One region of the Paenibacillus anseongensis genome, then DNA from elsewhere that is predicted to be linked to it. Evidence: predicted binding sites of a transcription regulator. Region 1 holds the regulator's gene; each other region holds the start of a gene.
The links. The regulator LexA, encoded in region 1, represses DNA repair genes until DNA is damaged. The targets are predictions, from matches to a motif close to CGAACATATGTTCG.
Positions count from the first base shown of each region.

Region 2: the regulator LexA is predicted to act here: its motif matches at 3,843-3,856, upstream of GON05_RS24080 (DNA polymerase IV).
Region 3: the regulator LexA is predicted to act here: its motif matches at 1,894-1,907, upstream of GON05_RS03615 (YhjD family protein).

Region 1 is NZ_WSEM01000033.1:135,943-142,401, forward strand. It holds gene GON05_RS30785 (methionine gamma-lyase family protein) at 1-129, shown strand, start outside; gene GON05_RS30790 (MerR family transcriptional regulator) at 226-636, shown strand; gene glnA (type I glutamate--ammonia ligase) at 675-2,015, shown strand; gene GON05_RS30800 (aminopeptidase) at 2,113-3,351, shown strand; gene lexA (transcriptional repressor LexA) at 3,669-4,286, opposite strand; gene GON05_RS39495 (LysM peptidoglycan-binding domain-containing protein) at 4,440-4,826, shown strand; gene GON05_RS30815 (DUF896 domain-containing protein) at 4,967-5,149, shown strand; gene GON05_RS30820 (HAD family hydrolase) at 5,193-5,984, shown strand; gene GON05_RS30825 (1,2-dihydroxy-3-keto-5-methylthiopentene dioxygenase) at 6,061-6,459, opposite strand, start outside.
Region 2 is NZ_WSEM01000020.1:81,647-88,105, reverse strand. It holds gene GON05_RS24100 (M67 family metallopeptidase) at 1-4, opposite strand, end outside; gene GON05_RS24095 (MFS transporter) at 49-1,368, opposite strand; gene GON05_RS24090 (TlpA family protein disulfide reductase) at 1,502-2,035, shown strand; gene cimA (citramalate synthase) at 2,096-3,715, opposite strand; gene GON05_RS24080 (DNA polymerase IV) at 3,929-5,230, shown strand; gene mobB (molybdopterin-guanine dinucleotide biosynthesis protein B) at 5,238-5,744, shown strand; gene GON05_RS24070 (ferredoxin) at 5,811-6,044, shown strand; gene GON05_RS24065 (CHASE2 domain-containing protein) at 6,209-6,459, shown strand, end outside.
Region 3 is NZ_WSEM01000004.1:352,249-358,707, forward strand. It holds gene GON05_RS03600 (CBO0543 family protein) at 1-151, opposite strand, end outside; gene GON05_RS03605 (hypothetical protein) at 601-756, opposite strand; gene GON05_RS03610 (ATP-dependent DNA ligase) at 769-1,611, opposite strand; gene GON05_RS03615 (YhjD family protein) at 1,956-2,324, shown strand; gene GON05_RS03620 (DNA polymerase IV) at 2,331-3,602, shown strand; gene GON05_RS03625 (YolD-like family protein) at 3,599-4,000, shown strand; gene GON05_RS03630 (hypothetical protein) at 4,334-4,930, shown strand; gene GON05_RS03635 (hypothetical protein) at 4,931-5,542, shown strand; gene GON05_RS03640 (hypothetical protein) at 5,542-6,183, shown strand.

The sequences.
Region 1 (6,459 bases):
GAGCTGTCCGCCGATGCTCCGATTCGCGAGCCGTTCATCGCGTATATGCAGGGAGGACTTACCTATTCACATTGTAAGTTAGGGGTGCTTACGGCAATCCAACATATGGTAGACAAGGGATTGCTTTGAAAAATAAGACTGTAAACAAACCTTACACTCCTTGACACGTTTTTGTTACTTAGGTACAATATAGGAGAGTTACTTAACTTTGCAGGAGTGATTAGCATGAGTGATGAAATACGTAGAAATATGGCGTTATTCCCAATCGGGATCGTCATGAAGCTGACGGATCTAACCGCAAGACAAATTCGATATTACGAGCAGCATGAGCTTATTATTCCAGCCAGAACAGGCGGCAATCAACGACTCTACTCCTTTAATGATGTTGAACGACTACTTGAAATTAAAGATTTGATTGAAAAAGGCGTGAACATCGCAGGGATCAAGCAGGTGCTCATCCCAGTCGATAAAGATTCGGAAGATGCTACGATTTTGAACGAGCATACGGAAGTTAAGCGTAAGGAACTAACCGACTCCCAACTGCACAAAATGCTTAAACAGCAGTTGATTGGCGGGGGCAAGCGTCCGGATCAGGTTTCCCTCATCCAAGGACAGCTTTCCCGGTTCTATAAATAACACTCCGTAAGCGCTTGTAAAATGAGAGGAGAATGAACGTGACTTACAACAATAACTATACCAAAGAAGATATTTTGCGCATTGCTAAAGAACAGAATGTTCGCTTCATTCGCTTGCAATTTACGGACTTGATGGGAAGTATCAAGAACGTTGAGATTCCTTTCAGCCAACTTGAAAAAGCGTTAGACAACAAAATGATGTTTGACGGTTCTTCCATCGAAGGTTATGTGCGGATTGAAGAATCAGATATGTACCTGTATCCGGATTTGGATACATGGGTGATCTTCCCTTGGGTAACGGAAAGCAAAGTGGCTCGCTTGATCTGCGATATCTACTTGCCGGATGGCCGTCCATTCCCGGGTGATCCTCGCGCTATTTTGAAAACAGCGCTGAAGCAAGCGGAAGAAATGGGCTACACAGCGATGAATGTTGGTCCAGAACCAGAGTTTTTCTTGTTCAAAACCGATGAAAAAGGCAATCCGACAACTGAACTGAACGATCAAGGCGGATACTTTGACTTGGCTCCGATGGATCTTGGTGAAAACTGCCGTCGCGATATCGTGCTAACGCTGGAAGAAATGGGCTTTGAGATTGAAGCATCTCACCATGAAGTAGCTCCTGGTCAGCACGAAATCGACTTTAAATATGCGGATGCAATTAAAGCGGCTGATCAAATTCAAACGTTTAAACTTGTTGTTAAAACGGTTGCCAGACAGCATGGTCTGCATGCTTCCTTTATGCCTAAGCCATTGTTCGGCATGAACGGTTCAGGTATGCACTGTCACCAATCCTTATTCAAAGGTGAAACCAACGCATTTTACGATGAGTCCGACAAGTTAGGTTTAAGTAATGTTGCAAGACATTATATGGCAGGTGTACTTCGCCATGCCCGTTCCTTTGCAGCGATTACGAATCCGACTGTTAACTCCTATAAACGTCTCGTACCTGGCTACGAAGCACCTTGTTACGTCGCATGGTCTGCGAGCAACCGTAGTCCGATGATTCGTATCCCGGCTTCCCGCGGGTTAAGCACGCGCGTTGAAGTTCGTAATCCGGATCCAGCGGCGAACCCATACTTGGCGCTTGCTGTTATGCTTGCAGCTGGTCTGGACGGCATCAAAAACAAAATGCAGCTGCCTCCTCCAACGGATCGCAACATTTATGTGATGACGGAAGAAGAGAGAGAAAGCCAAGGCATCCCAAGCTTGCCACTCAACTTGAAACAAGCTTTGGACGAGCTGCTGCGCGATGATGTGATTTGTGATACGCTTGGCGAACATGCTTTAGCACATTTCTATGAGCTCAAAGAAATCGAATGGGATATGTATCGCACCCAGGTTCACCAATGGGAGAGAGATCAATATCTATCCCTATACTAAGATCATCAGCAATGTTTGAAAATTAGATAAGATAGCCCGTCATGATTCAGGTACGTCCTGAACTGATGGGCTTTTTCATGCGAAGGAGCAGGAACTCATGGATAATTTTTTAGTCAACTTAGAGAAATATGCGGAACTAGTGGTAAAAATTGGCGTTAATTTGACCAAAGGTCAAGACCTAATGATTGAGTCACCAATGGAATGCTTGGACTTGACGCGCCTAATTGTTAAGAAAGCTTATGAGGCTGGTGCGAACTATGTGCAGGTGAACTGGCAGGATGATTTCCTGACGCGTGCGCGCTTAGAAACGGCTCATGATGATGCACTCTACTACTACCCGGTGTGGTATACGGATATGTTGGAGCGTTTTGTTGAGAATGGCGGAGCACTTCTGAATATTAAGGTGCCAGATCCTGATTTGTATGCCGGTATTGACCCTGGTGTGATTTCCAGAGCTTCCAAGGCGATGGCAACAGCACGTTCTAAGTATCAAAAATACGTAAGAACGAGCACGTTCAGCTGGTGCTTAATTAAAGCACCGACAACTGCATGGGCTTCCAAAGTTTACGCGGATCTTCCTGAAGAAGAGCGGATGGATGCGATGTGGGACGCTATTTTTCGGTTCAATCGTGTATATGAAAACGATCCGGTTAGTGCATGGCGTGCACATATTGAGCAGTTGAAGCGCGTTCGCAAGGTGCTGAACGATAAACAATATGCAGCGCTGCAGTACCGGGCTGCAGGGACTGATCTGCGCGTAGAGCTGCCAGATGGCCACATTTGGCTTGGTGGGGATAAAGCGAACGCGAGCGGGATTCGCTTTGTTGCGAATATGCCGACGGAAGAAGTATTTACGATGCCCAAGCGGACAGGTGTTAACGGGACGGTAACAAGTACCATGCCGCTGAATGTGAATGGCGCATTGGTCGATAAGTTTTCGTTCAAGTTCGAAGACGGCAAGGTTGTAGATTATAAGGCAGAGGTCGGCCATGAGCATTTGACCAGGTTATTGGAAATGGACGAAGGCGCTCGTTATTTAGGCGAAGTCGCGCTTGTTCCCTATGATTCACCGATATCCAATCTAAAACGGATTTTTTATAATACAGGTATTGATGAAAATGCCTCCTGCCATCTTGCTTTGGGCAGCTGTTATCCAATCAATATGAAGGATGGGGCTTCTTTATCCAACGAGGAGCTGAAAGTAAGAGGCGGGAACACAAGTCTGATCCACGTGGACTTCATGATCGGGACGGCTGATCTTGAGATTGACGGTGTGCTTCAGGATGGTAGTTTGGAGCCTATTTTCCGTCAGGGGAATTGGGCGCTTGCATTTTGATTCGTAAGAAAACCGGGGGACGAATTGTCCTTCGGTTTTTTGTCTTTATAGGGGGAACTATAGTCCCTTATTTGCCAGAAGAAGCACATTATCCACTAGGTAAGGGGATCTACAGTTCGCTATTTTGTTGATTTCACTGATAGGACGATTGTTGGACGTCAAATAAAGGCCTGTAGTTCCTCTTCGAGATTACAATGGCTATTTTTCTCCAAATAGAGTACTACAGTTCCCTTATCCTGTTTCGTGGATCCTTAGCTGGATTCGCGCGCACCTAAAAAGGACCATCAGGCAGATCCACCTGACGGTCCTTCTTATTCTTACATATCGCGGAATAATCCGATGACTCGGCCTAGAATCGTAACATTTTTCAGTAGAATCGGCTTCAAAGCTGAGTTTTCCGGTTGAAGGCGGATATGATCCTTCTCTTTGTAAAAACGCTTGACCGTCGCTTCGTCGTCTTCCGTCATCGCGACAACGATGTCACCATTGTTCGCTGTTTGCTGCTGCTTGACGATGACATAATCTCCGTTATGTATGCCGGCTTCGATCATACTGTCTCCCATGACGCTAAGCATAAACACATTGTTATCTCCGACCATGCTGACTGGAAGAGGGAAGTAGTCTTCGATGTTCTCTGTCGCCGTAATTGGCACACCGGCGGTAACTTTACCTACGAGTGGTACGCGTGCAACGGAAACAGCGAAATGAGTCTCGGCACCGTCTAAGCCAAGAATCTCGATAGCGCGAGGTTTGGTTGGATCACGACGAATCAAACCTTTCTTCTCAAGACGCTCCAAATGACCATGTACGGTTGAACTGGAGGCTAGTCCGACAGCCTCGCCGATTTCGCGTACGGAAGGCGGGTAACCCTTATCTTTCACTTCGTTCTTAATGTATTCTAAAATAGCTTGTTGACGCTGCGAAATCTTACTCAATAGTTATCACTCCAATACTGGGAATCATTACCCAAAGTATAACATAGAACCCGAGTTCGTACAAACATAAGTTCGAATAAATCGTTGACTCAAACATGTGTTCGTGTTATTCTAAAAACAGAACAAATGTTTGGGGGATGATTATTCATGTATATGGCCTACTCACACACTACCAATTCACGCACGCCTCATAGATCAACTGCCGCGTCCAAAGGGATTGCAACCAAATCACGTAATACGAAAACAATCATTCGATTTCTTTTTATTGCATTAATTCTGGGGACTGTGTTCTCATTCGGTGCCATGGTACAAGCTTATGCGGCGGCGTCTTCGCCGACGGGCAGTGTATCCAATCACGTTGAAACTAAGAAAGTTGTCCAGGAGCAAGTTGTCATTCAAGAGGGGGACACGCTCTGGGGTATTGCGACTGCTCATAAGAAAGACGGAGAGAACATTCGTTCTTATATAGATGAGATTAAGACGAAAAATCATTTAACTACGAGTGCCTTGAAAGAAGGACAGGTTTTATTGCTCCCTTAATCATTACTTTCCTATAGAATGGAAATAGACGAATAGAGGCCAGGAATTATTCCTATGCCTCTTTTTGCTGTTTTCTTGACATTCCACTAGAGGGATGGCAAAGTAATAGTCATATTGAATTTTTGAACTGGAGGATCACTATGAGTGACAGTATGGACAAAACCATCGAACGCATTAATGAGCTTGCTCGTAAAGCGAAAACCGTTGGCTTATCGGATGCGGAAATCGATGAACGAAATGAATTGAGAAAAAAATATATTGAGGCTTTCCGAGGCAATCTTAAAGTTCAACTTGATTCCATCAAGTTCACGGACGAAGAGTAGTTGCTTTTTCACATAGAAACAACATTCAAAGGGGAAATGAATGATGACGTTGAAGGCTGTACTTTTTGATTTAGATGATACGCTTTTGTGGGATGACCGCAGTGTACAAGAAGCTTTTGAAGCAACTTGCGCGGAAGCAGCGAAACACGCGGCAGTGAATCCGGAAGAATTGGAAGCCGCTGTTCGTAAAGAAGCTCGTGCTTTATACGAATCCTATGAACCTTTTCCATTCACCAAAATGATTGGCATTAATCCATTTGAAGGGCTTTGGGCTAATTTCACACAAGGTGAAAATGAGAATTTTCGCAAATTGGAGGCACTAGCACCAGGTTATCGCACGGAAGCGTGGACTCGCGGGCTTCGCGCGTTAGGCGTAGAAGATGCAGAGCTGGGGTACAAGCTGGGCGAGCTTTTTCCTGCTGAACGACGCAATCGTCCCTACGTTTATGAAGAAACTTTCCGTGTGCTGGACGCATTGAAGGGTAAGTACAAGCTGCTTCTCCTAACAAACGGATCACCTGATCTTCAAAAAGAAAAATTAGCTGGTGTGTCAGCTATTACGTCCTATTTCGATCATATTGTCATTTCCGGGGAATTTGGAGTGGGTAAACCGGATGTTTCTATTTTCCACCATGCGCTGGAACTTCTGGGAATTCATGCGGAAGAAGGGATTATGATCGGTGATAAACTGACGACGGATATTCTTGGTTCCGGACGTGTAGGTATGCGCAATATTTGGATCAATCATCATGGACTACAAAGTGGAGATGAGATTGTTCCTGCGAATGAGGTATCGCGTTTAGAGGAAGTTTTACCGATTATCGCTAATGCTTAATACTGCATAACGAAAAGCCCAACGGCGGTTTGGACAAGATGTCCTGCGCTGTTGGGCTTTCTTCTAAGATAAAGTATTAGGCTTTGATGAAAGCTGGATCTTCCACGTTATAAGCGACCCATCCATCTTTTTCAATGAAAAGACGTACGGCAACGATTTGACGATTATCCATCAGTGTAAAGAAGTGGTTCGTGTTCTCAGGAACCGAAATGACATCCCCTGGCTCAAGTTCAACATCGAAATAGCCAAGTTCTTCGGATTTAATGATGAAGATCCCTTTACCGGAAACGATAGCGCGAATCTCATCTTCTGTGTGTGTATGAACTTGCTCAAATTTCTTAAGCAGTTCTTCAATATTCGGTGTAGCATCGGAAAGGGAGATTACATCCCAGATTTCGTAACCGCGTCTAGCCGCCAAATCACGGATTTCCGGCTCATACGTGCTGATGATTTGAGCTTTTTCTTCATCATTCAG
Region 2 (6,459 bases), on a different contig from region 1:
CCATTGGCGCCCCCACCTTAAAATGCGACTAAGATTGAGGCTAGTATATCATGCTTTTCCTTTCAGTTCTTCATTCGGTTTGATGCAGAAAAAGACGAGCGCTAACATCAGGAGAGCCATTGAGGCTACTGTTATGAACAAGGTTTTATGTGACATGTTCATGAGCCATCCGAATAATGGCGGACCGAATGCGACGCCGATAAAGCGAAGGCTGTTGTACAAAGACGTGATCATCCCGCGCTGATCGCGTTCCACAGAGCCGGTGATCATGGTGTTTAAACATGGGAGCAGGAGTCCTGTGCCTATTCCGCTAAGCGACAGAAGTCCTATGAACACATACAGGTTCGTATTGAGAAAGATTGCTAATGTTAAGGAGACTGTCATCAGAATCAGTCCGATATTCATTAACCATCGCATCAATGTGCCATTTTGTTTGATTTTGGCGCCGGTTGTGTACGAGGTTATGACCATGCAAAGCAGGGGGACGGCCAATACGAGCCCTTTGCGGACTCCTTCGATGCTGTAGGGTTTTTCCTCCAATATTTGAGATAAATAAAAGAGCACGCCGAACAGAATGAATAAAGTGATCGAACCGGCGAAAAAGGCAGGAATAAGCCAACGCCCTTTTTCTTGCAGGATATCTCTGATTTGTTTTAAATAGGTGCCTAGAGGTTCTGCTTTTTTCTCGTTCGGAGGTTCTTTAATCATGAAAATAACAGCCAGCAATGCTAATACACAAAAGATCGGAAATGCGAAAAAAGGGGCAAACCAGACGATTATGGCAAGTAATGAACCTAATATTGGACTGACCACCTTGCCTGCTCCATTGGAAGCTTCTATAAGCCCTAGAGCCTTGCTTGCATCTCCGCCTTTGTATAGATCGCCAACTAATGCCATGGCTATAGGGGCTGTACCGGCGGCTCCAAGGCCTTGTATGGCGCGTGCGATGATCAGGATGGGGTAAGAGTGCCAAACAGCCCCGAAGCCTGCCAGAACACCAGCTGCCCCGTACACGATAAGCGATGGAATGATGACGGATTTCCGCGTAAAGCGATCTGACAAGTAGCCGGATACCGGAATAATGACGCCTGCTGCAATCGAGAATAGTGTAATGACAAGGGAGCTTTGGAAGCGGGAGATGCCCATCTTTTCCTGTAGATCAGGTAAAATAGGGACTAGCATGGAATTCCCTAAGACGAGAACCAAAGGAATTGTTGCTAACGCAATGTATTCCCATATGGAGCCTTTGCTTGACTTATCTTTGGATTTGCTGTTTGATTTGTTATTCGATGTGTTGTTTGAGCCGTTGCTGGCATGGTCACTAAATCTGTTTTTGGTCCTGGTGTTGGATGTTGCAACTTTGTTCACTTTGATTATTCCTTTCAGAGCAATTGGTAGACTTACTTTTCCCGTAAATGGGGAAAGCATACTTTGTTGATTTGCCGATGTTGGAAATTAGGCTGAATTGGAGATAATATAGACAATGGAGGTGAACACATTTTTGAAGAAGAATGTATTTGTAATCGTATTGGTCGTAGTGTTAGCCGGGATAGCTATTTATCAAAACGCCCAGCATAAGAATAAACAGACCTTAATGCCAACTGAACAAGCGCCTCAGGTGAATTTCCTTGCCCCTGCGTTTACCTTGACTGGGCTTGATGGAAAGGCGTACACGATTGGTGGTCCGCGCGAGAAGCCTTTGCTCGTTAATTTCTGGGCATCCTGGTGTGGTCCGTGTGAGGAAGAAGCGCCGGATCTGGTGAATGTATATAACAAATACGAAGGACAGTTTGATTTGTATGCGGTGAATGTGACGCCTGGGGATAAAATGGAGAATATCAAAAAGTTCGTGGAAACGTATAAATACCCTTTCCCTGTGCTGTTGGACAAGCAGGGGACGAACGCGGATGCGTATCGGGTTGTTGCAATTCCAACGAGTTTTCTGATTGATAAAAATGGCGTGGTCCGTGAAGTCATTCACGTGCTTTCGCCAAAAGAGTTGGATAAGAAGATAGCGGGTCTCATCAAGGGATGATAAAAAAAGCTGCAAGTTAGCCTCAGGGGGCCAATTTGCAGCTTTTGTCTGTGTATAGTCTTAGTGATTGATCAAGCCAAGTCGCTCGTTTTGCTCTTTGTTGGCCGGCTCAACACGTTGTCTGGAGATCAGCGCATAACGCAAGCTGTCCACAAGCGCATACCAGCTGGCTTCGATGATATTACTGGAAACCCCTAGCGTGTTCCATGTCGTGTTAAAGTCTGTCGTTTCCATCAGGACGCGCACTTTACCGGCTGTTGCGTCTTTCTCGTCAAGGACACGGACTTTATAATCGGATAGGTGGATATTCTTGATATCCGGGTAATATTGGATAAGCGCTTTGCGTAAAGCGTTGTCCAAGGCGTTAACGGGACCGTTTCCTTCCGCCGCTGTGTAGATTGTCTCGCCATGCACTTTAACCTTGACGATGGCTTCCGATACGACAGATTGGTTCGCGGATTTCTCAACAAGCATTTTAAATGATTCTAAAGTGAAAATCTCTTCAAGCCCTTCAAATGCTTCACGCAGCAGTAACTCAAGTGTCGCATCTGCTCCCTCGAACTGGTAGCCTTGATGTTCGAGATCTTTAATCTTCTCGATCACTTGTTTGGTTTTCTGTGGCTCTTTATCGAAGTCTAAGTTCAGCTCTTGCGCTTTGACAAGTACATTGCTTTGGCCGGCAAGCTCTGAGACAAGGACGCGCTGTTTGTTGCCGACGAGCTCTGGTTTCGTGTGCTCATACGTACTTGCGTCTTTCAGAATCGCAGATACGTGAATACCACCTTTGTGGGCGAATGCAGCGTTACCGACATAAGGTTGATTGATCGGCATATGCATGTTGGCAATTTCGCTGATATACCTGGAAACCGGTGTTAATGTTTTCAATTGTTCCTCAGTGATAACGTCGTATCCCAGCTTCAATTGAAGGTTAGGGATAATCGAGCTTAAGTTCGCATTCCCGCAGCGCTCGCCATAGCCGTTAATCGTACCTTGAATCTGTCTGGCACCAGCTTGAACGGCAGCGAGGCTGTTAGCCACACCTAACTCGCAGTCGTTATGCGCATGAATGCCAACAGGCGTTGATACATGCTGCTTCACAGCGGTTACGATTGCGGTTACTTCACCAGGGAGCGAACCTCCATTGGTATCACACAATACGATCCAGTCTGCACCGGCATCTTGGGCTTTTTTGATCGTTTGCAAAGCATATTCAGGGTTGTTTTTGTAACCGTCAAAGAAATGCTCTGCATCATAAATGACTTCTAATCCGGAGCTTTTCAAAAAAAGTACGGAGTCATAGATCATGGCCAGGTTTTCTTCGAGTGTCGTTTGAATCGCTGTATGCACATGGAAGTCCCAGGACTTCCCGAAGATGGTTGCTACCTGCGCACCTGATTCAACAAGTCTGTTCAGATTAATGTCGTCTGAAGCAAGGGAATCTTTGCGCCTTGTGCTTCCGAAGGCGGTAATCTTGGCGTTGGTGAACTTCATGTCGCGGACACGCTCAAAGAATTCGATGTCTTTGCTGTTGCTGCCCGGCCATCCGCCTTCAATATAATGAACCCCAAGCTCATCGAGCTTCCGGGCAATTTTAATTTTATCCTCAACAGATAAGCTGATGCCTTCTCCTTGAGTTCCGTCTCTTAGGGTAGTGTCGAAGATTTTGACTGATGTTGGCATGGGTTCCTCCTTCAAAAGCTAGCAAAAATGACTTGGATACGTATGTGTAGGTTAATATGCTTGCTTTAAAGCGCTAATGTATAATTTACGATTATAACATAATATTACGGGTAAAGACATCATAACTCAAAAATGCGTTTGCTTGAACCCATATTTTTTTGTATGCTGAAAATGACTTTCATCTAGTTTTTTGAATATGGAAGGGGTTGTGAAATGACGACGGTCGAGCATCACTATCCCAAGCAAGGCAGAGTTATTTTGCATATCGATATGAATGCATTTTATTGTTCCGTCCATGAGGCTGTCGAGCCAGACATATATAGAGGGAAACCCATTGCAGTTGCCGGAAGCGTGGAGCTCCGCAGAGGGATCATTGTAACTTCCTCTTATGTGGCCCGATCGATGGGGATTAAAACAGGCATGCAAGTCGGACAGGCGTTGAAAATATGCCCTGATTTGATGCTTATCCGGCCTGACTTTGAATTGTATCGCAGTTTTTCAAGACGTTTTATGCAAATCGCTTACAGCTATTCCCCCATGGTCGAATCCATGTCGATTGACGAGTGTTTTGTAGATATTACCGGATCCAAACAGTTCGGTACCCCGCTTGAGATTGCCGGGACAATCCAGCAAAGGATTATGAAGGAGCTGCAACTGCCCTGCTCCATTGGCGTTGCACCAAATAAATTATTAGCTAAAATGGGCTCGGATATGAAAAAACCGAATGGCATCTCTGTTCTGCGCCTGCGGGACGTGCCTACTGTCTTATGGGATAAACCGTGCAACTATTTATATGGCATCGGCAAAAAAACGGCTGATAAGCTGACAAAGCTGGGCATCTTCACACTCGGGCAACTGGCGGAGGGCGACGAGTTACTGCTAAGCAAGCATTTTGGCGTTATGGGCCCACATCTAAAGCGTTCGGCGAATGGGATCGATAACTCGCCGGTTAACCCTGAGCAAGAGCAAAGCAAATCTATCGGCCATACGACAACGCTGCCTCGGGACTATATAGAAAGAAAAGAGATTCACCGCGTTTTCTTGAATCTTGCAGATCAGGTGGCCAGAAGGCTTCGGAAGCAGGAATTGATGACATCCACGATTCAAATCACCATTCGTGATCCGGACATGAGGACGATTACGAGATCCGTTACTTTGCCTACGCCGACGGAGCACATGGATGATATCTACAGAACTTCCTGCCAACTGTACGATCATCAATGGGAGGACGGCAAGCCGGTCCGGTTGTTGGGGATTACCTTGCAAAATCTAACAAGCAAAGAAGAGACGTTCGTGCAGCTTGATTTATTTGATTACGAGAAGCAGCCAAAACGCGAAAATTTAAATAAAATCATGGATGGACTTCGAGATAAGTTTGGCGAGAACGCGATTCTGACCGCTGGTATGATGAGTGACGACCCTTCTGCTTTTATTAGAAATCATAAGTCAAGGGGGACTTCCTTGCAGATGGATCATTTGAAAAATAATCCGCTTCATAAGGAAGAGGAGAAGTGAGGGGATTATGGCACATTGTATCGGTTTTGCCGGATATTCCGGCAGCGGCAAAACGACCTTGATTGCTAAACTGGTCATTGAAATGAAACGCCGCGGCAAACAGATCGCTGTATTGAAACATGATGCACATGGACACTATAAGGAAGCATCCGGGGCAGATTCTACAATTTTTGCGCAATCCGGTGCGGAAGCTGTCGTAACAATCTCTACTGATTCTATTCATGTCTATGAGAAAAAATGCAAGCCTGACTTGCAAGAACAAATCAACGCTTATGCTCACATGGATTATGTTTTTGTTGAAGGATTTAAGCGGGAAAAGCATCCAAAGATCGCTGTCTTTCGTACAATAGAGCAGAGTGAAATTATTCAAGCTCTAGAACACGAGCCTATAGCGATTGCAACGGATATGGAGACGCTGGATTCTCGGTTCTCAACCCTGCCAAAGCTTGATTTGAATGACATTGTTGCTCTCGCAGACTTTGTTGAAAGGTATTTTAAGGCAGAACAATTTTAAGGTTTGAACTTTGTCCTCATTTATATTATATTTTACAATGAGGATAAAATGAGGAGGAGTTAAACTATGGCAAAGTATACATTCGTTGATAAAGATACTTGTATTGCTTGTGGCGCTTGCGGAGCTACAGCACCAGACATCTATGATTACGATGATGAGGGCTTGGCAGAAGTGATTTTTGATGGAGATGGCAACAAAGGGGTAACTGAAATCCCAGAAGATCTGTTCGATGATCTACAGGATGCACAAGATGGCTGCCCAACTGATTCCATCAAAGTTGCGGATTCACCTTTTAACTAATCATAACCCAACTTGTGGCGCGTTCCACAATATGTCGAAAAAGCTCGGTTCCTGCAAAGGGATCGGGCTTTTTTTCTGCTACAATTTGTATTTTTTTGTAACAATTCATTGCCAATTAGTTTCCTCCATCTTACAATGAATCTAGTATGCATGGGGAGGCTCTTATGGGTAAAAAGAAATGGATCAATACGTTGGCAGCGGGACTTGTGTTGATGCTGTTGTCGGCATATTTCTACACGGTGAACTCAAGCGGGTTATTTTATTTTATTGAGGGTCCCCTTCAAGATGTGTTGCGTAAAGCCAAATCAGTGGAAGAACGCCAACCTGAGGATCGGATCAAAATTGTCAAGATTGATGAGAAATCGTTAAAAGCAATCGGGAAATTCCCGTGGGACCGAACAACCTACGCACAATT
Region 3 (6,459 bases), on a different contig from region 1:
CTATCCAAGGAAAAATGGATAAGAATAAGCCGAACCACCATAAACCTGAAAAGAGAACGTAGGTTTGCCAGATTTCTACTCTTTCATGAATCAATGTTTGAATTTGATTAACATTAGCGTCAATAAGTTCAATAATTTGTTTTTTTTCCATGAACTAACACCCCTTAACGGAGTTATTATTTTCAGAGTAGGGATCTTGTTATACATAATGAAATGATAAAACGAAATTGAATTTTGGCTTGGGATTAAGCTAACGGATAACGTTAGTTCAAAGTAAGGGAGCAGATGCCGCGGCAACTGCCCTTTTTGTTTAACGGGAACGTCTGTTAGACACGGATTTGATACTTGTTGGAATAAGCGAAAGCCTGGGGCACCCCCAGGCTTAACTTTTATTCTATAACATTGGTGCAATACCTAAATACCTTCGACATAACTTCTCTTTCGTAATCATTTTTTACATAAAAGCAGTGACGTTTCCAGTCTAGAAGCCGCAGGGCTCCATCAATATCTCCAGCCATTGCATCATTAAAAGCCCTCTCAACCTGTTCCAATGAAGGGATTCTTTGATGTTTTCTGTGAAATCCAATAATTCTCGACAATTCAGTACTCTTGAACTTCATCAATTAAAAAATATGCCTCCATGTTTGTATCGAAAACAACGATGCGGCTATTTACATCATAATCCATATCATTCACTTCTAAATGACTTAGTGTTTTCTCTTCGCCTGTCTCTGTATGCTTAACTCGGTATTCCATAAGTGTCATCCCCTAAACAATAAACTCCTCAAAGACTGGAAGTCGCATGATTCCAGATTTATACCAATCCCTATATTTAACTCTACAGCGTACTACAGGCTTTATAAAGACGTAATCTTTGCTCTCACCACTTTTAAAAGAATGAAACACAGGCATCATTGATTCACGAGCAGACTTACTTATTCCAAGCTCCATGGTGCCAATACTGCGGACAGACTCACCCTCTTGATAGCTAAGAAGCCAAGAATGTTCTTTCTTGCTGTATCCGGTTATGTATACCTCTGCCGTTTGGTAGTTAATAACCTTCTGCCATGACCAGGAGCGTACTCCTTTTTCATATTTCGAGTCTTTTTTCTTAATGACAATACCTTCAAGACCATGCTGACATACGATTTTAAAAAAGTCCCTTGCACTGCCTTTAATTGGCCGAACAATTCTATATTGTTCCGTCTCCATAAGTGTCTCTTCAAGTAGTTGCTTACGTCGAACTAATGGCAACCCAGTCACGTCCACGCCTTGATGATACAAGATGTCAAAAGCCATAAATACGACTGGTTTACGCTTTTTATTGGATCGGAGACCTGCATTTGTTGCTTCGAAGTCCGCCCGCCCTTGTTCATCAAGGACAACAATTTCTCCATCGAGAATAGTTCCTTTAGGAATCGGTGGATTGTGTAGTTCAGGATATTTTACTGTTGCATTCGTGTTCTTTGTGTATAGTTTAAACACATCCATATTTGATACAATCAACCGAATACCATCCCATTTCAATTCGGCGAAAGTAGAATCATTATCAAACGGTTCGTTGTTTTTGGCATATTGGAGAAGCATTGGAGGAATAAACATTTTCTTCATCACCCATAATAATGGTACACCTTAGAGCTATCTATGACTAATGGGATTTGAAGGAAGCAAGGAGCATTAGAATGAAGAAATTAATTACCCCTAGTTCATTTGTTTGTTTGAGTATAGCAACTGCAATCACATTTCCAGTGTACTACGTCCTTAAAGGTAGATGAAGTACTCATGAGTTCGGAGAGTATTACTTTGCCAATAGAACCCATTTAGTAAATAAGTAAATCCCCACTGCTTAAATGGCTTTGGGGATTTTTGAGTTCCTAAAAATAACTTGCATAGCGAATACGTGTTCGGTATATAATATAAAATACAAACAAATGTTCTTATTTTGAGGTGATTAAATGAGTGTCATGACAAGTGTAGAGACCGAAGAAGATGTTCAATTAATCAAAGAATTTACATTGTTTCCTATTTTACTTGATATGCTGGCAAGGGATTCGGAAGAGCTTAGGGTTCACAAAGATAAAATTATATATGGTCATATTCTGTTTTATTTAAAAGAAGTTGAGGACGCAATTTATCCTGAAATACAAAATATTAAGAGTGCAATGAAAGAGCGTGACATCAGAGTGTTAAAAACTTCAACCACAGCTTTAGGCATTAATGTTGAATATAAAGTTCGCGGATACGTCCACCATTTTACAATGTTACGCAGTTTGATTAAGGCTGAACTCATGACAACATTAATGAGAATGCGGAGGTCGTTGTAAATGGTATTGAGAGAAAAAAGTGATCGTACGATCTATCTCTCGGATTGCCAATCTTTTTACGCTAGCGTCGAAAAAGCTTCTCATCCGGGCTTAGAAAATCTCCCGGTTGTGGTGGCTGGAGATCCAGCTAGAAGATCAGGAATTATTTTGGCTGCTTGCCCAATAGCCAAGAGCTTTGGAATTAGTACAGCGCAGAGGCTTGGAGAAGCACTACAGTTATGTCCGAATGTGATTGTAATGCGGCCGCACATGCAACGCTATATTGATGTATCACTTGCGATTACGGATATTTACAAGGAGTACACAGACCTTGTGGAAGTATTTTCGATTGATGAGCAGTTTCTGGACGTGACAGGCTCGCTCAATCATTTTCGCTGTAATCCAGAAGAACTGGCTGTCATGATTCAAAAGAAGGTCGCGGCATCAATGAACATACGTATTCGTGTTGGCATCGGTCCTACTAAAATCCTTGCTAAACAAGCAACGGACAACTTCGCAAAGAAAAACCTGAATGGCATTTTTACACTTGGTAAAGAAGATGTAGAACGTGTCTTATGGCCTTTAAGTGTAGATAAGATGTACGGAGTTGGGTCGCGCATGACGAGGCATTTTGTTAATCTTGGCATGACCACAATTGGTCACGTTGCAAGGACGCCATTGCATGTACTCAAACAGAAGTTTCGTGCACGATTTGGTAAACAGACAGACATTCAAGCGGAGGTTATGTGGCGTACAGCTAATGGTCTCGATGATAGTCCAGTCACGCCAGGAACGTTCAATGTAGCTCCGAAATCAATTGGTCACGGAATGACCTTGCCAAGAGATTATACGACGGCAGAAGAAGTAGATATTGTTCTACTGGAATTAACGGAAGAAGTTTGCCGCGATGCGCGGAAGAAGGGTTACACGAGTGGAACCATTCATGTATTCTGTATGTGCTCGCCGTATGATGCCCCTACCGGATTTAGTCAGCAGCGAAAAATGCCTTTTGCAACGAACAATACACTAAAAGTATTTGGATCAGTTCGTGAGATATTTCATCGTAATTGGAATGGTCACCCGGTACGTAAAGTTGGTGTCACGCTAGGGTCTCTTGATGATGAGGAAGTCACACAGCTGGACCTCTTCGAGGACGTGACGAAGCTGCGTAAGCTGGATAGCGTATTGGATGGCATCAAAGATCGGTTCGGTAACACGGCAATTATTAGGGCTTCAAGTTTAATGAAAGCCGGACTCGCAGCAGACAGAGCAGGCAAAATTGGAGGTCACTATAAATGAGTAAAAAATTAGAACTTAACGGACTTTGGGAGTCTAGTCGGATGATGCTTCCGCAGCATAAGGAAGCCGCGCTAAGAAGTCGAAAAGAAAATCAACGCATGTCAAGACCTATACGAGATGAGCAAGAAATTCAAAATATTTCAGCAGTGCTGAGCTTGTCGCAGATGTATAAAAAACCAGTTGTACTAACATTATATGAAGAATTTAAAACTCGATCAGTTACTGGCATCGTAGCACGCAGTAAGCATGGTGAATTTCGATTAGACATAGTGGAGACTTCTAGCGGAGCAGGGGATTGGGAATGGGTTGCCTATAGAGATGTTCTTAAAGCCGAATTATGCGATGAATGGACAGAAGATCTAAATAATGAAGTAATGATAAAAGTTAGAAGAAAATAAAGTTGTAAACAAAAAAATATACTATTAGCTTAGGAGAATAAGGGAGTTGGCCATTAAGCTAATAGGCAGGTTTACGTAGCATATTCATGTATTCACGGGAATTCCCTAAACGAGTAACTGCGAACGGCTACATATCTACTTATTAAATGTGTGGCTAGTGTGAATTTCCGGTAACCCCAAGGGAAGCTAAAGTCTCCCTTGGTTTTTGCATTGCTCTTTTTGTTTTAATTGTGTAATTATGTAAAGAAAGCATTACATCTATTACCGAAATCTGGTATATTGAAGTTTATATTTTACAAAGATTTCCTCATACCAGCATTTTGGAGGTTAAATATGAACATTGAAGTAATAATGCATTACTTAGAAGCAACCAAACATTTTATGTCCGAAAAAAAAATTAGGTTTATAGTCGGTAAAGTTAACACAGGTATTCAGATAACCATAACACCTAACGAAGCTGCTAAACATGGCGTAGATCTTGCACTGTTACAGCAACTTTTGCCCCTATTTTTCCAAATTGCTACATCAAAAATGAGTGGTGATATAGATTCTGGGCTAAGCATCGCTTCTGAACAGTTTTCAGAAATTGAACCTAGTCATTTAATTGGATTGGTTTATGAAGCAATTGTAACAGATGAATTTAAAAGACAATACTTCCATAGGATCACTGCTATTGGCCCAATACTAGATTCACTAGAGGCTCAGTACATAATTAAACCGAGTCAAAATAAAGAAGTATCTCCAGATGTACCTTCACTCAATTTTACAATAAATAGTAGAGGAGCAACTCGACCAGAAGATAGTTTTTCGACAACTTTAGATATGTCGGTCGATGATGTAGAACTTCTCTATAATTTTTTTAAATCCCTACGTAACAGTATTAGGAAGCAAACACAAGATACTTTTTACTACATAGAGGAGAGTGAATGAATGACTCTCTTAGCGGTTAAAAATAGTCCTTATAAAGAGGTAATTACAAATAATCACCTGCATATGCTAAATAATAAACCTACACGATCTAGTCAGCATAGAGCAAAAGGTAAACAAATAACTGCTGGATTATGTATTATTGGTACTTTAGTAGGCTCTGGGATTCAATATGACAATTACATTACCGAGATAGGAACAAATATTAAAAAAGTTGTAATAATGAAAAGCACTCCAACAAAAGCAGATCAAACTCTTACATTGGAAGTAGCTAATAAGCGCAATCCCTCGCAAGCGGCTCTTTATTTTGAAGACAGTGTTTTAATATCCCCAAAGATGGAGTATACTGGTGAGAGTAACAGCACTGCTTATTCTACGGAGGAGGATATCCCAATGAGACAAACAAAGTCCCGGGTTGTGAAAGCTTCCATTCATAAAAGCGGCTATGTTCGTCACGTGTTTGATGTAGATGTAATCAATGACGATTATGTTGACGTTGATGCTGAACTCATTTCACCTCCTTCGAAAATTAAAAAAGTCGCTGTAAAGAAAGTGTTTAATGGATACAAACCTCACGTATTCAAATTAGATGTTGAAGAAGAGGTGTCCATTTAATGAGTAATTGGTATGAATTAGTTGATTCTTCAGACTACTCGCTCCTTCAAGGAGACATTCTTTTTAATGTTAGCGTGTATTTTTTAGATCCTGATGTTACTTTTACAGAAGATACGAAGCTGGAAGAACTGGAATTATACATAGAAGAACGTGATGTCATAGTTATGACTCAGTCGTGTGACATACAAAAAGCTTTGAACCCGGTGGATAGAAAGGGGAACCCTTTACCGCCAGAATTAAATACTCAAATATTGCTTTGTCCAATTGGAGATCTAAGTCAATTCAAATTAGACAAAGCAAAAAGCATTAGAGATAATAAAGTCAACACAGTGTATTTAATAAATAAATTTGATGATGGATCTATTTATGACTATTTAGTAGTAGATCTCTCCAGTTATTATACTTTGCCACTAGGACACATAATTAATTTTTTAAAAACAAGTGGATCTAAACGTCCTAGATTGTATAATCCATATCGAGAGGAATTATCGCAAAAATTTGCTCTTACATTCATGAGAGTAGGTACTGATGACAGTACTAAAATTAAAGACGATGAACTAGATGAAGGAATAAAACGGGCAGTTGCAAAGGCTCGCGAAGAGCTGGCACAAAGACAGGAAGAAGAACCACAAGGAGCGTAGCACCTTGGGTTCTTTTTTTGCACTTCCAATTCCCTTGTGCTTTATAAATAGAGGTCTGGCTTGTTGTTATAAATCACAAAAAAATCACAAAAGCTCCGCTTTGCTATGAATCGATATGAACATTAAAACTCGAAATCAGGGTATCTTCCTAACAAACAAACAGTTTACGAGGTTCTGCGTACGACTATAAATCCAGCTATTAAATGGGCGGCATGATGTAATTGGCTGAAAAGCCTATTGCTTCATAGCTAGCTCGAAGAGGCTCCTCAGATTTAT